3 regions of the Cobetia sp. PDI-12MA genome follow, and region 1 is predicted to be linked to each of the others. Evidence: predicted binding sites of a transcription regulator. Region 1 holds the regulator's gene; each other region holds the start of a gene.
What was found. The regulator sigma-54, encoded in region 1, starts transcription at its own class of promoters, with help from an activator protein. The targets are predictions, from matches to a motif close to TGGCACNNNNNTTGCTNT.
Positions count from the first base shown of each region.

Region 2: a site for sigma-54 is predicted at 2,356-2,373, ahead of AC5WNI_RS08055 (DUF3305 domain-containing protein). Genes of this name have one in related genera too.
Region 3: a site for sigma-54 is predicted at 2,277-2,294, ahead of AC5WNI_RS02170 (NarK family nitrate/nitrite MFS transporter). Genes of this name have one in related genera too.

Region 1 is NZ_CM183351.1:818,174-822,139, forward strand. It holds gene rapZ (RNase adapter RapZ) at 1-17, opposite strand, end outside; gene AC5WNI_RS03495 (PTS sugar transporter subunit IIA) at 155-625, opposite strand; gene hpf (ribosome hibernation-promoting factor, HPF/YfiA family) at 635-943, opposite strand; gene AC5WNI_RS03505 (RNA polymerase factor sigma-54) at 1,595-3,043, opposite strand; gene lptB (LPS export ABC transporter ATP-binding protein) at 3,277-3,966, opposite strand, start outside.
Region 2 is NZ_CM183351.1:1,864,892-1,868,857, forward strand. It holds gene AC5WNI_RS08045 (4Fe-4S dicluster domain-containing protein) at 1-473, opposite strand, end outside; gene AC5WNI_RS08050 (DUF3306 domain-containing protein) at 954-1,739, opposite strand; gene AC5WNI_RS08055 (DUF3305 domain-containing protein) at 1,736-2,293, opposite strand; gene AC5WNI_RS08060 (formate dehydrogenase accessory sulfurtransferase FdhD) at 2,502-3,437, shown strand; gene AC5WNI_RS08065 (substrate-binding domain-containing protein) at 3,437-3,966, shown strand, end outside.
Region 3 is NZ_CM183351.1:473,018-476,983, forward strand. It holds gene AC5WNI_RS02160 (GNAT family N-acetyltransferase) at 1-193, shown strand, start outside; gene AC5WNI_RS02165 (hypothetical protein) at 403-570, shown strand; gene AC5WNI_RS02170 (NarK family nitrate/nitrite MFS transporter) at 691-2,049, opposite strand; gene AC5WNI_RS02175 (ANTAR domain-containing response regulator) at 2,612-3,187, shown strand; gene AC5WNI_RS02180 (CmpA/NrtA family ABC transporter substrate-binding protein) at 3,238-3,966, shown strand, end outside.

The DNA.
Region 1 (3,966 bases):
ATGATCACGATCTTCATGAAGTGCTCTCCAAGGGCGAGGTCAACGTCGAAAGAATGCAGGGGTGGGGCAGAAGGTTGCCCGCTATCAGTGCGCTGTACGTCGGCCGATGGGAGGCCAGCAAGACGAAAGCCCGGACGATGTCCGGGCCTGTGATTCAGCGCGCCGGTAATTCGGCGATGGCTTGGGTCAATGCCTCAAAGAGTGCACGCTGGCTGTCTGCCTGGCGCAGGGCCGAGCGATTGGTCGGGGAATTGAGCAATTCCGCGACCTGCCCGAGCAGCGTCAGATGGGTCTCGTCCGCTTCCTCAGGCACCAGCAGCACGAACAGCAGATCGATGGGTTCTCCGTCGATGGCATCGAAGTCGATGGGTTCACCGAGCTTCAGAAACGCAGCGATTGGTGTCTTGCAATGCGGGCTGCGTGCATGGGGCACGGCCACACCGTGGCCGATGCCGGTCGACCCCAGTCTCTCGCGCCCGATCAGGCGCGAGAAGACTTCCTGGCTATCCAGGCTGGGAATGTTCTGTGCGATGAAGGTGCTGAAGAATTCAAGCACCCGCTTCTTGCTCCCCCCGGGGACACCGTAAAGGGTGCGCTCGGGGGGAAGGATCTGATCAAGTGTCATGGCTGAAGGTCAACGGGTCCCGGTGCCCTGAGCACGAGCCTGGGACTTTTCCTTGTGTTTGACCAGCTGGCGATCCAGCTTGTCGGCGAGCGCGTCGATGGCAGCGTACATGTTGGGGTCTTCTGCCAGGGCGTGGAGGTCAGCGCCTGCTGCGTGCAAGGTGCAGGCAGCCTGCTGGCGCTCCTTCTCGATCGACAGTGTCACCTGAACATTGGTGATGTTGTCGTAATGCCGTTCGAGGCGAGCGAGCTTCTCGTTGACGTAATCGCGGAGAGGATCGGTAAGTTCCACATGATGCCCGGTGATATTCACTTGCATGGACACGCTCCTTTATCCAGCGGGTTGCCATTCAATTGTAACCCTTTTTGACTACGAGCAAACCCTGATCGGACGCTCTGCAACAGGCTTGACGACCACCGTCTGGCGATGTTTTCGCGCCCTTGCCAGCGGCGTCAGATGTCGTGAGCGTCTGTACCGACAATGCCCAAGCTTTGCGCAAAGATCAACGCTGCGCTGCATCGTGGCTCAGTGCTTGTCTTCAACTCAGTGAGGGGTAACGGAATGGACTTCAAGGTCACGCTTGAAGGGTGGTGCATGAAAGGCGCGCAAGAAGACGGGTTTTCGTCGCCAATCCCTGCATGTACGCCGCCTTTCAGGCGCTTGGGTTGCGTGGAGCAAGCAGCGTGCCGGAAGGATCACCGAGTGACATCCCGGTGCAATACGGCTAAAAGTGACTTTAAAAACATGCGATTGACGGTAAATGATGCAGCCGGAATGATGGATTTTTGCCATCATCCTGCGCGCCATGATGGGCCATTGACGAGCGGTTGACGGAATGACAGGGCGCGCGACAGGCGCGCCGGTGTCAGTAATGTCAGAGGCTGGTGAGAGAGAAAACCAGCGTTTGAGGTTGGCGGCAACGGCCATGATAGGAGGGAGACCAGGCGCATGGCAGCCGCAGATGACACATCAGGCCAGACGCTTGCGCTCGCTGGAGGATGGGATGCCCATCGCTTCGCGATACTTGGCCACGGTACGGCGTGCGACCTCGATGCCATCGCTGGCGAGCAGGTCGACCAGGCGTGAGTCGGAGAGAGGCTTGCGAGCCGGCTCTTCCGCAATCAGCTTGCGGATGCGGGCACGAATGGCGGTGCTTGAGTGGGCGTCGCCACTACCGCTGCCACCGACCTGGCTCGAGAAGAAGAACTTGAGCTCGAAGACGCCGCGCGGGGTGTGGATGTATTTCTGGGTCGTGACCCGCGAGATGGTCGATTCGTGCATCTCGACCACTTCGGCGATGTTGGCCAGAATCAGTGGCTTCATGCCTTCCTCGCCTTGCTCGAGGAAGTCGATCTGGCGCGCCATGATCTCGCGGCCGACCTTGAGCAGGGTGTCATTGCGTGATGACAGGCTCTTCATCAGCCAGCGCGCTTCCTGCAGGTTGTCCTTGAGGAAGGTGTTGTCGGCGGACTTGTCGGCACGCTTGATCAGTGCGGCGTATTCCGGCTGGATGCGCAGCTTGGGCAGCGCTTCCGGGTTGAGCTCGACCTGCCAGCCGTGGCGGGTATGACGCACCAGTAGATCAGGGACCACGTAATCGCTGGCGGGCTCGCCCCAGGCGGATGCCGGACGCGGATCGAGCGCGCGCACCAGGCGGATGACGTGATCCAGCTCGTCATCGTCAAGGCTCAGTCGGCGCTTGAGCAGCTTGCGATCATCGTTGCCCAGTGCCTCGAGGAATTGACGTACCAGGCGACGCGCCTGCGCCAGCAGCGGCAGATCATCCGGCAGCAGCGCCAGTTGCAGCAGCAGGCACTCGCGCAGGTCGCGGGCGAAGACGCCGGTCGGGTCGAACTGCTGCAGACGCAGCAGTACCTGCTCGAGCTCGGAGGCCTTGAGGCCGGGCAGGCCCTGGCCGCGCAGACCATCGACCAGCTCATCGAGTGACAGGCTCAGGTAACCGGCACCGTCGACGGCATCGATCAGGCTCTCCGCCATCTGGCGTTCACGGCCATCGAGGTCGGTCATCGCCAGCTGCCAGCGCAGGTGGTCCTGCAGGCTCTCGACGCTGGTATTGCGATCGAAGTCCGGCCCTTCTTCGCTCCCGCTGCCACTGCCGGAGCTGGTCAGGCTACCGGCGTGGTCCTGGTAGAGGTCCGACCAGTCACTGTCGAGAGGGTATTCCTCGGGAATCTCGCTCGAGGAGTCGGCAGTGGAGATCTCGCTCGTATCCTGTGTCTCGATGACATCCAGCGACTCGTAGTCCTCGTCGAGCTCCAACATGGGGTTGGACTCGAGGGCTTGCTGAATCTCCTGACGCAGGTCGAGCGTCGACAGCTGCAGCAGCTGGATCGCTTGCTGAAGCTGCGGCGTCATGGTCAGCGAGGTGCCGAGGCGGAGTTGCAGGGTGGGTTTCATGGAGTCAGTCAATTCACGGCAAAGGAACGTGCTTACTACGCTATACCGTGACTCGGGCCACTGACAAGTGGTTGCAGTGAATATTCAAGCAACTTGCATGCCATGTTTACACCAAGGTGGTATGGACGTCATGCATGCGCCTGATGTCAGACATGAAAAAGCCGCTACGCGATAAAATCACGCAGCGGCTTATGAAGCTTTCGCCGTGGGAGGGCTCAGCGCATCCGCTGGCCCTAGAGCGTGAACTCGTGGCCCAGGTAGACGTCGCGTACCTGCTGGTTGGCCAGGATGGAGTCCGCGTCACCGTGAGCGATGATCTGACCATCGCCGACGATATAGGCGGTGTCACAGATATCGAGTGTCTCGCGCACGTTGTGGTCGGTGATCAGCACGCCGATGCCACGGTCACGCAGTTGACGCACGATGCTCTTGATCTCGCCCACCGAGATGGGGTCGACGCCGGCGAAGGGCTCATCGAGCAGTACGAAGTCCGGCTCGGTGGCCAGTGCACGGGCAATCTCGACCCGACGACGCTCCCCGCCGGACAGGCTCATGCCGGCACTGGCACGAATATGCGTGATGCTGAATTCCTCGAGCAACTCTTCAAGACGTGCCTTGCGGCCATTGCGATCCAGATCCTTGCGGGTTTCCAGAATCGCCATGATGTTGTCGGCCACCGACAGCTTGCGGAAGATCGACGCCTCCTGCGGCAGATAACCGATGCCGGCGCGTGCGCGTTGATGCATGGCGGCAGCGGAAAGGTCCTTGTCGTCGATGGAGACGTCGCCTGCATCGGCGCGCACCAGCCCGACGATCATGTAGAACGAGGTCGTCTTGCCGGCGCCGTTGGGGCCCAGCAGGCCGACGATGTCACCCTGACGGATCTCAAGCGAGATGTCCTTGACCACCTTGCGGCCCTTGTA
Region 2 (3,966 bases), 1.0 Mb from region 1:
CTGGACAGGTCGGCGATCAGGTCGAAATGGGTCGCGCTGCCAGCACCTTGCGGCACCAGCGCGGCAGCCAGATTGACGCCATCACTGGCAAGGCTGAACTGGCCGAGGTGACCGCTCAGCGCGAGCATGTCACGCGGGGCACTGTGCACAGGCAGCGACTCACTGGCGGCGAGATGCTGTTCATCCATCGTCACCAGCGCACTGTTGTCCTGCTCACTGATCAATAGTGCCAGCGGCAGCTGAGCGGTGGCCGGCAGGCGGGACAGCAGACTCGCCAGTGCTCGCACTCGTGCTTCGCTGCCGATGATCACGGTGCGTCCCTGACTGTGATAGCGGATGGGGGCGCTACCGGCATCCGTCGCCAACAGCGGCAGACTTGAGGCAGGCGAGCCACCCATGGCGGATGACAGGGCGCGTTGGCGTGCTTGTTGATTGAGGGCGCGCTGAGCGCTCTCGAGGCTTGAGCTGAGCATCCTCATCCTTATTCGGTCGTGGCGGACCTTGCATGCAAGCTGCCGTCAGGTGGCAGGCGGATGATGCAGGTCCCGGTCGTCGCTGATTCTCGCGGTCTCTCGCGGTCAGAGCCGGGTCGGCGATCGACAGTCGTTCAGTGGGGGATTCATGACAGGCCAACCATCTTTGCATGCTGTTGATGACATTGCCGTTTTCACGCCCGGCGAGAAGAGGGGCGCGGTCAGGTCGCGCAGGCACTCATCAGCGCAGGCGGTTGACGCCAGTCATCATCTTCAAGGGTTGGCATGTCATGCTGAATCTTGCATGTGCGTTGCAGTCAGTGCGCCTTGATGAGGCGCGTCAGGGTGACCCATGAGGCATCAGGATGACCTCGGTCAGACGTATCCGGCTTACTCGTGGGTCATAATGACGCATGTTGATTGTGCGGCGCGTCATCTTGACGCCTTGGCGCTGGAGGCGTCTGTGGGGCCAGCCCCGGCTCACGGCTTGTGGCGGACGCCGCCGACATCATCTGACGCGGGAGCTGGCTCGCGCGAGTCTTCTGCTCGTATCGCTTGCGGGTCAGGCGACTCGACTATCTCGTCGCTGGGCGTCGCGTGTGACTCGCCCACTGGCGCCTCACCGTCAGGCGCCTGCTCAGCGATCTGGTCGTCTGTCTCCTGCGCCGTATCCGCCTGGGGTGTCTCGCTTGCCTCACCGAGCTTTTCCAGGCCTTCTTCGACCTTGCGGGTCCAGCTGCGCAGCGTGTCGGCGACACCTTCGGCGAGCGGGCGCATCTGGGAGAAGTCCTGGTCGTAGTCATCCAGCCCATCGCGCACCGAGTGCTCGCCCCCCATGAAGATGCGTCGCAGCGCACGCTGGCGTAGCGCCGGGTCCACGCCGCTCTGCATGAAGGCGCTGATGTCGGCGTCTGGGGTCAGGGTGTCCGGGTCTGGCAGCTCGATGACTGGCACTTCAGCGTTGTCAGCGTCTGCTGCCTGCTGATCGCTCTCGGCGGTTGCCTGCTCTGCTGCCTGCTCTGCTGCCGAGGAGGGGCTATCGCCGCTCAGGGATTCGTGCTGCGAGCCGCGCGCTGCAGGGGTGTCAGCGCTACTTTCAGAGGCGACTCCCACCTGTGACGGCGGAAGGCTGTCGGCTTTACTCACCTCGGTGCTGTCCGGCTGTGACAGTTGGTCTTCACGGCGGCTGTCGCCTTGCTTGCGGCGTGACCAGCGCGAGAACAGGCCTTCATGGGCAGGGCTTGCGTTGTCGTCGTGCTGGCTCATGACGTGCTTTCCGTACCATCACCGGGCTGATGAGTCTTGTTGGGCGTCACGGCGTGCTGCTCTGCCTGACTGGCGCGCCCGGCGCCCTTGCGTTTCTTCTTCTTGCCTTCGTCGAGTCGTTCGCCGTGACGCGCGAGGTAGGCTTCCAGCCACACCATCAAGGCCGGGGGCATCGGCACATCCAGCACCAGCTGGTCGCCATCCATCCAATGCGATGCTACCTCCTGACAGGCCGTCACCACGCGGGGCTGCATGCCGTCGGCTTCACGCTCATCGCATTGGACGAACAGGCGCGGCTGCTCGCAGCGCAGGTTGTAGCGGTAATCGGTGCGCTCGGTGAGGTGAAGCTGCAGCGGCAGGATGCGGCGATGCGCTACTTCATCAGCGGCGGCAGGCTCCGCTACGTGCGATTCCGTCTCTGGCGTTGCAGAGGGCGAGAGGTCGGCAATCCGCCAGGTGTCGATGCTGAAACGCCCCAGTTTCTGCGTGGTGGGCGCCAGGGTGACGCTCAACCAGCGGGTGTCGTCACTGCGGGGAGGGATGGATTCAGACATGGCTTCCTTGTTCACTGCTGTACCCGCAAGCGGGTCTGAAAAGAATGCTGCGATGGTGCTGGTGTGCAAGATACATGCCGGCGCATGCGATATCAGGGTTACCGTCAGTCAGTGCGGGGACAGCTCTGCCATCAGACTGGTACTCTACGGCGATTCAGCGCAAGAATTGCCATTCCAACCGGCTCGATCAGGGAGACCCGAGTTCATGATGCCCTCTGCACGGCCAGCGATCAGTCGCGCCACACTACCCACTACGCTGGACATCGAAGTCATGGATGAGCGCGGTGAGCGCCATCAGCAGTCCATTGCCGCCGAGCGCTCGCTGACCATCTATCTCAATCGTCGCGAGATCGTCACCTTGATGACCCTGGGTGCCGAACCTGAGGCGCTGGTGGCCGGTTATCTGCGCAATCAGGGACTGCTGGGTGAGCTTGAGGACCTCGAAGCGCTGCAGGTGGATTGGGAAGTCGAGAGCGCCTCGGTGGTGACGCGTCATCTACCCGAGGATATCGAGCAGCGCCTCGGCAAGCGCACCGTGACTACCGGCTGTGGGCAGGGCACGGTATTCGGCAATCTGCTGGAGCGCCAATCACTGGCTGCGCTGGATGCAGGCCCCTTCAGTCAGGCCCTGTTGTATCGCCTGCTGGAGGCGCTGGCGGCGCACAACGCGACTTATCGCAAGGCCGGCGCGGTTCACGGCTGCGCCCTGTGTCGGGATGATGAAGTGCTGGCGTTCATCGAGGATGTCGGCCGCCACAACGCCGTCGATACGCTGGCGGGGCTGAGCTGGTTGGCGCCCCTGAGTGATGATGCCAGTGATTATCAGGGGGCCAACATCTTCTACACTACCGGTCGTCTGACTTCCGAGATGGTACTGAAGGTGGCTCAGGCGGGGGTCTCGGTGCTGGTCTCGCGTTCCGGCGTCACGCAGAAGGGAGTGGAGCTGGCGGAACGCTTTGGCGTGCTGTTGATCGCGCGCGCCAAGGGGCGCCACTTCCAGGCGGTGGACCCTGCCGGGCGGCTGGTGCTGGATGCCATCCCGCCGCTGCGTGCCGGCGACGCTCTCAAATCATCGCGCCATGACGCGTCAGGCAAGCCATCTTCAGCAGACGGCGCAGCCGGACATGACAAGGGGGCGCAGTGATGAGTCGTCTTTCTTCGCCGCTGGGCGTCATACCCTCACAGGGCTTTTCCTCTGAACTCGGCGCACCTTCGGGCGGCTCTACCGCTGAGTCTTCAGGCGAGGCCCTGAATGCGGCCACCGGCCGGCAGGCTCCGGTTCCCCACGACAACCCCTTTCTGACGGTGCAGGAAGTCGCGCGCCTTCTGCACCTCAACGAGAAGAAGATCTATCAGCTGGCCAGTGACGGCACCATGCCGGCGACCAAGGTGACCGGCAAGTGGCTCTTTCCGCGGCGCCTGGTGGAGCAATGGATTCTCGAGTCCAGCCATCATGGTGTGCTGGCGGATCGCCTGATGATCACCGGCAGTGATGACCCGCTGCTGGCCGCGCTCTCCATGCGTCTCAATCAGCAGCATGCCGGTAGCGCCTTCTATGGCATGAGCGTCACCGGCACGCGTCTGGGGCTTGATCTGCTCAGCCAGGGGCGTGCTGACGTCTGCGCCATTCACTGGGGGCGCGCGGAGGAGGCGGCGCTGCGTCATCCGGCGCT
Region 3 (3,966 bases), 350 kb from region 1:
GGCCGTGGTGGCGGCCGGTCATGCGGATTTCTATACCCACCTGGGCTTTCATCCGGCGTGTCACTACGGGCTCTACTGCCATCATGACGACGTGCCGGGTTCCTTCGTCGCCTTCGAGCTGCAGCCGGACTATCTGGAGGGGCTGGGCGGTGAAGTGCAGTTTCCCGATACCTTCTCTGAGCTGGGGATCTGAGCAGCCTTGCGCGGTTGAGCTGAGCAGCCCTGAGCGGTTGCCCTGAACAACCCTGAGTGATTGGTCTTGATCAGCAACAGGCAACTCGGCGTTGCGTGACCCTTGAAACGACAAGGCTCCCGCTCCATGTCATGGGTAACACCACGTGGCAGCCTGCGGGTAATGGCAGGTGTCGCGTCATTCCGACCGATGATTCAAGGAGAGACATCATGAAGCTCAAGACTCTGGGTAGTTCGCTGATGATTGCCATGCTCGGTCTCGGTGGCCTGTCGCTCGCCGGTTGCGAGGACGAAGGCCCGATGGAGAAGGCCGGTGAGAAGATGGACAACGCCGTCGAGGAAGCCGGTGATAGCGTCGAGAACGCCACCGATAGCTGAGGCTCGGCTGCCAGCGCCGCGATGAGTCGCCGCTGACCTGAGCTGTCATCAGACACAAGAAGGCCCCGCCTCTGGGAGGCGGGGCCTTCTTGTGTCTGGCTCGGGGAGAAGGAAATCCGCTTATGCAGAGACGGGCTGCTGCTCGCTCTGCTGCTTGCGGTCCGCGATGGCGGCGTCGTAGGCGCGGCTTTCCTCGGCTTCGGTGGCGGCGCTGAAGCGCACCAGCAGCGCGAACAGCGAGATCACGATCACGCCCATGCCCAGATACATCAGGCCTTCCTGATAGGTCAGCTCCTCACTGCGGAACAGGAAGCCCGCGGCGACCGCGCCTGCGTTGCCGCCCGCACCGACGATACCGGCGACCGCGCCGAGCGCCTTGCGATTGACGAAGGGCACGATACCGAAGGTCGCGCCCTCCGCCATCTGCACGAAGAGGCTGAAGACCAGCATGATGCCGATGGCCACCGCGAGGGTTTCCATCTGTGCGAAGCCGACCAGCGCGACGCCTTCACACAGCAGCGCGATGAACAGCCAGCGCACGCGGCCCTTGAGGCCAGACTGGCGGGCGAACAGGTCGGAGAAGACGCCGCCCAGGGTGCGGGCGAACAGGTTCATCAGACCGAACAGGCCGGCGATGAGACCGGCGGTGGCGAGATCGAGATCGAAGTGGTCGAAGAAGTAGATGGCGGCGACGTTGTTGATGGTCAGCTCGACCCCGAAGCAGGCGCCGTATACGAGGAACAGTGCCCAGACGCGGATGTCGCGTGCTGCCGCGCCGAAGGTGGCGCGCATGCTGTATTCCTTCTCGGCCTTGGGCAGCTCACCACGCTCACGCAGCTCGCTGAAGTTGCCGTCCGGCGCATCCTGGGTGAAGAAGTAGTAGGCGATACCGGTGAGGAACAGCACGATGCCCGGCACGACCATCGCCAGACGCCAGCCCAGGGTCTGCTCGACGCCCAGCATCAGCAGGCCGGCCATCACCAGCGGCATCAGCATCTGGGTGGTGCCGCCGCCCAGGTTGCCCCAGCCTGCGGTGGTGGCGTTGGCGGTGCCGACCACGTTGGGGCCGAACATCACGGAGGTATGGTACTGGGTGATGACGAAGGAAGCGCCGATGGCACCGATGGCCAGACGGGCCAGGAAGAAGGATTCGAAGCTGTCGGCGAAACCGATGCACATCACCGGCAGCGAGCCGAGGCACAAGAGCCAGGTGTAGGCCTTGCGTGGCCCGATGCGATCACACAGCACGCCGATGGCGAGACGCACGATCACCGTGATGGCGACGGAGGCGATGATGGTGTTGCCGATCTGGGTCTTGGTCAGGCCGAGGTCGTCACGCACCACGGCCATCAGCGGCGCGATACCGAACCAGCCGAAGAAGCAGACGTGGAACGCGAACCACGACATGTGGAAGGCGCGCATTTGCGGGGTGTTGAAGCTGAACAGCCGGATGCGGCTGGCCTTGTTGCGGATATCCATGAGTGGGCTCCTGATTCAGCGTCGGTGCCGGGCACGAGGTCAGGTGTGCTCGGCGAGTGGTCGAACGGCTGTGAATGAACGACAGCAAGGGCGCCTCGTCATTGAGGGGCCTGGTTCGACGCACTCGTACTCCGAAGAGCCTGGTCCACGTCATGGATAGCGATGGCAGCAGTCGGTGATGCCATGGTTGCCGGCAGCAGAGTGTCCGTGCGGCAAGTGACTGGAACAAAGCAAGTAGCGCGCCAGTTGCGGGGGTGTGGGCGGGACAAGTCCCAGAAGATCAATGGCTTGGCAAGGACAGTAGGGTGGCACGCGCAGACGGTGACCCGGGCTGGATGCGCGCTCGATGCGCGCTGGCGGTGCGTCAGCAAGGCGCGGGGTACCAGACTGGCGCACGCCAATGTCGCTGGGAGGGTCGGCAAGGCGCGTGCCTCATTGCAGTGCAGCGGCGCTTTCGGCTCGGCCGCTCTGAAGGCCTTTGGCCGCAAGGTTGCACCAGATTGCGGCACGGATCCTGCTTGGGTGTAGCGCAAGATTCATGCCCGACTCAAGGAAACCTGACATGCCCGTGACCGTGCTGATCGTCGATGTCCGCAGTGAGCGCTCCGCCGCGCTGGAGCAGGCGCTATTGAGCGCCGGCTTCGAGGTGGCGCTGCGCGTTGACGAGCACGAGGACCTGCACGCGCTGGTCGAGCAGCATCAGCCCGATGCGGTGATCATCGACGCCGACCTGCCCAGCCGCGACACCCTGGAGCATCTCGGCCAGCTGGGGCGACGCTATCCCAAGCCGATGATCATGCTGGCCAGTGAAGATGCGCCAGACCTCGTGCGTGAGGCGGCCGGCGCCGGTGTCTCGGCCTATGTGGTGGACCACGTCATGCCAGCGATGGTGCGCAGCATGGTCGAGGTCGCCATCACCAGCTTCGAGGCGCACCGTGCACTCAAGGGTGAGCTCAACCGTACCCAGACCACATTGGTGCAGCGGCGCAGTGTCGATCGCGCCAAGGCCGTGGTGATGGAGACGCGCGGGCTCAGTGAAGATGCCGCCTATCAATACCTGCGCAAGACCGCCATGAACCGGCGCCTGGCCCTGCATGAGCTGGCCGATGAGCTGCTCAAGGCCGCGCGTCGGCGCTGAGCCGGTCGCCGTACTGTCCTTCTCTCTCGATCGTTCAAGAGGTGTGCGTGATGCCCACAGATGTACCCCTGAATGGCCATCAGCTGACGCTGGGCCTGATGCCACTCAATGATGCCGCTCCCTTCGTGGTCGCTGAGCAGTTGGGGCTTTTCCGCGAGGAGGGGCTGGCGGTGACACTCAAGTGGCAACCCTCGTGGGCGGCGTTGCGTGATGACCTGCAGACCGGCGTGCTGCAGGGCGCGCAGATGCTGGCGCTGATGCCGCTGACCTCGACCCTGGGCCTGGATGGTCGCGCCACGCCGGTGATCAGTGCCATGACACTGAATCTGGGCGGCAACTCCATCACCCTGTCGCGCGCTCTGTTGGCCACCCTCGGTGAGGATGGCCACGACCTCGCCAGCCCGTTGCAGGTCGCGAAGGCGCTGGCGGCGCATGTGCGCGAGCGCAAGCAGCGCGGCGAGCCGCTGCTCAAGCTGGCCAGCGTGCACCCGTTCTCTTCGCACCGGTATCTTTTGCGCTACTGGCTGGCGGCCGGTGGCATCAACCCGGACCGCGACGTCGAGATGCGCGCCGTGGCACCGCCGCTGATGGCCGCGCAACTGGCCAGCGGTGCGCTGGATGGCTTCTGTGTCGGTGAGCCCTGGAACAGCCTGGCGGCGGCGCAGGGCATGGGGCAGGTGGTGGCGGGCAGTCATGATATCTGGCGCTTCGGGCAGGAAAAGGTGCTGGGCGTGCGCGAGGACTGGGCGGAGCAGCATCCGCTGGCGCATCAGGCGCTG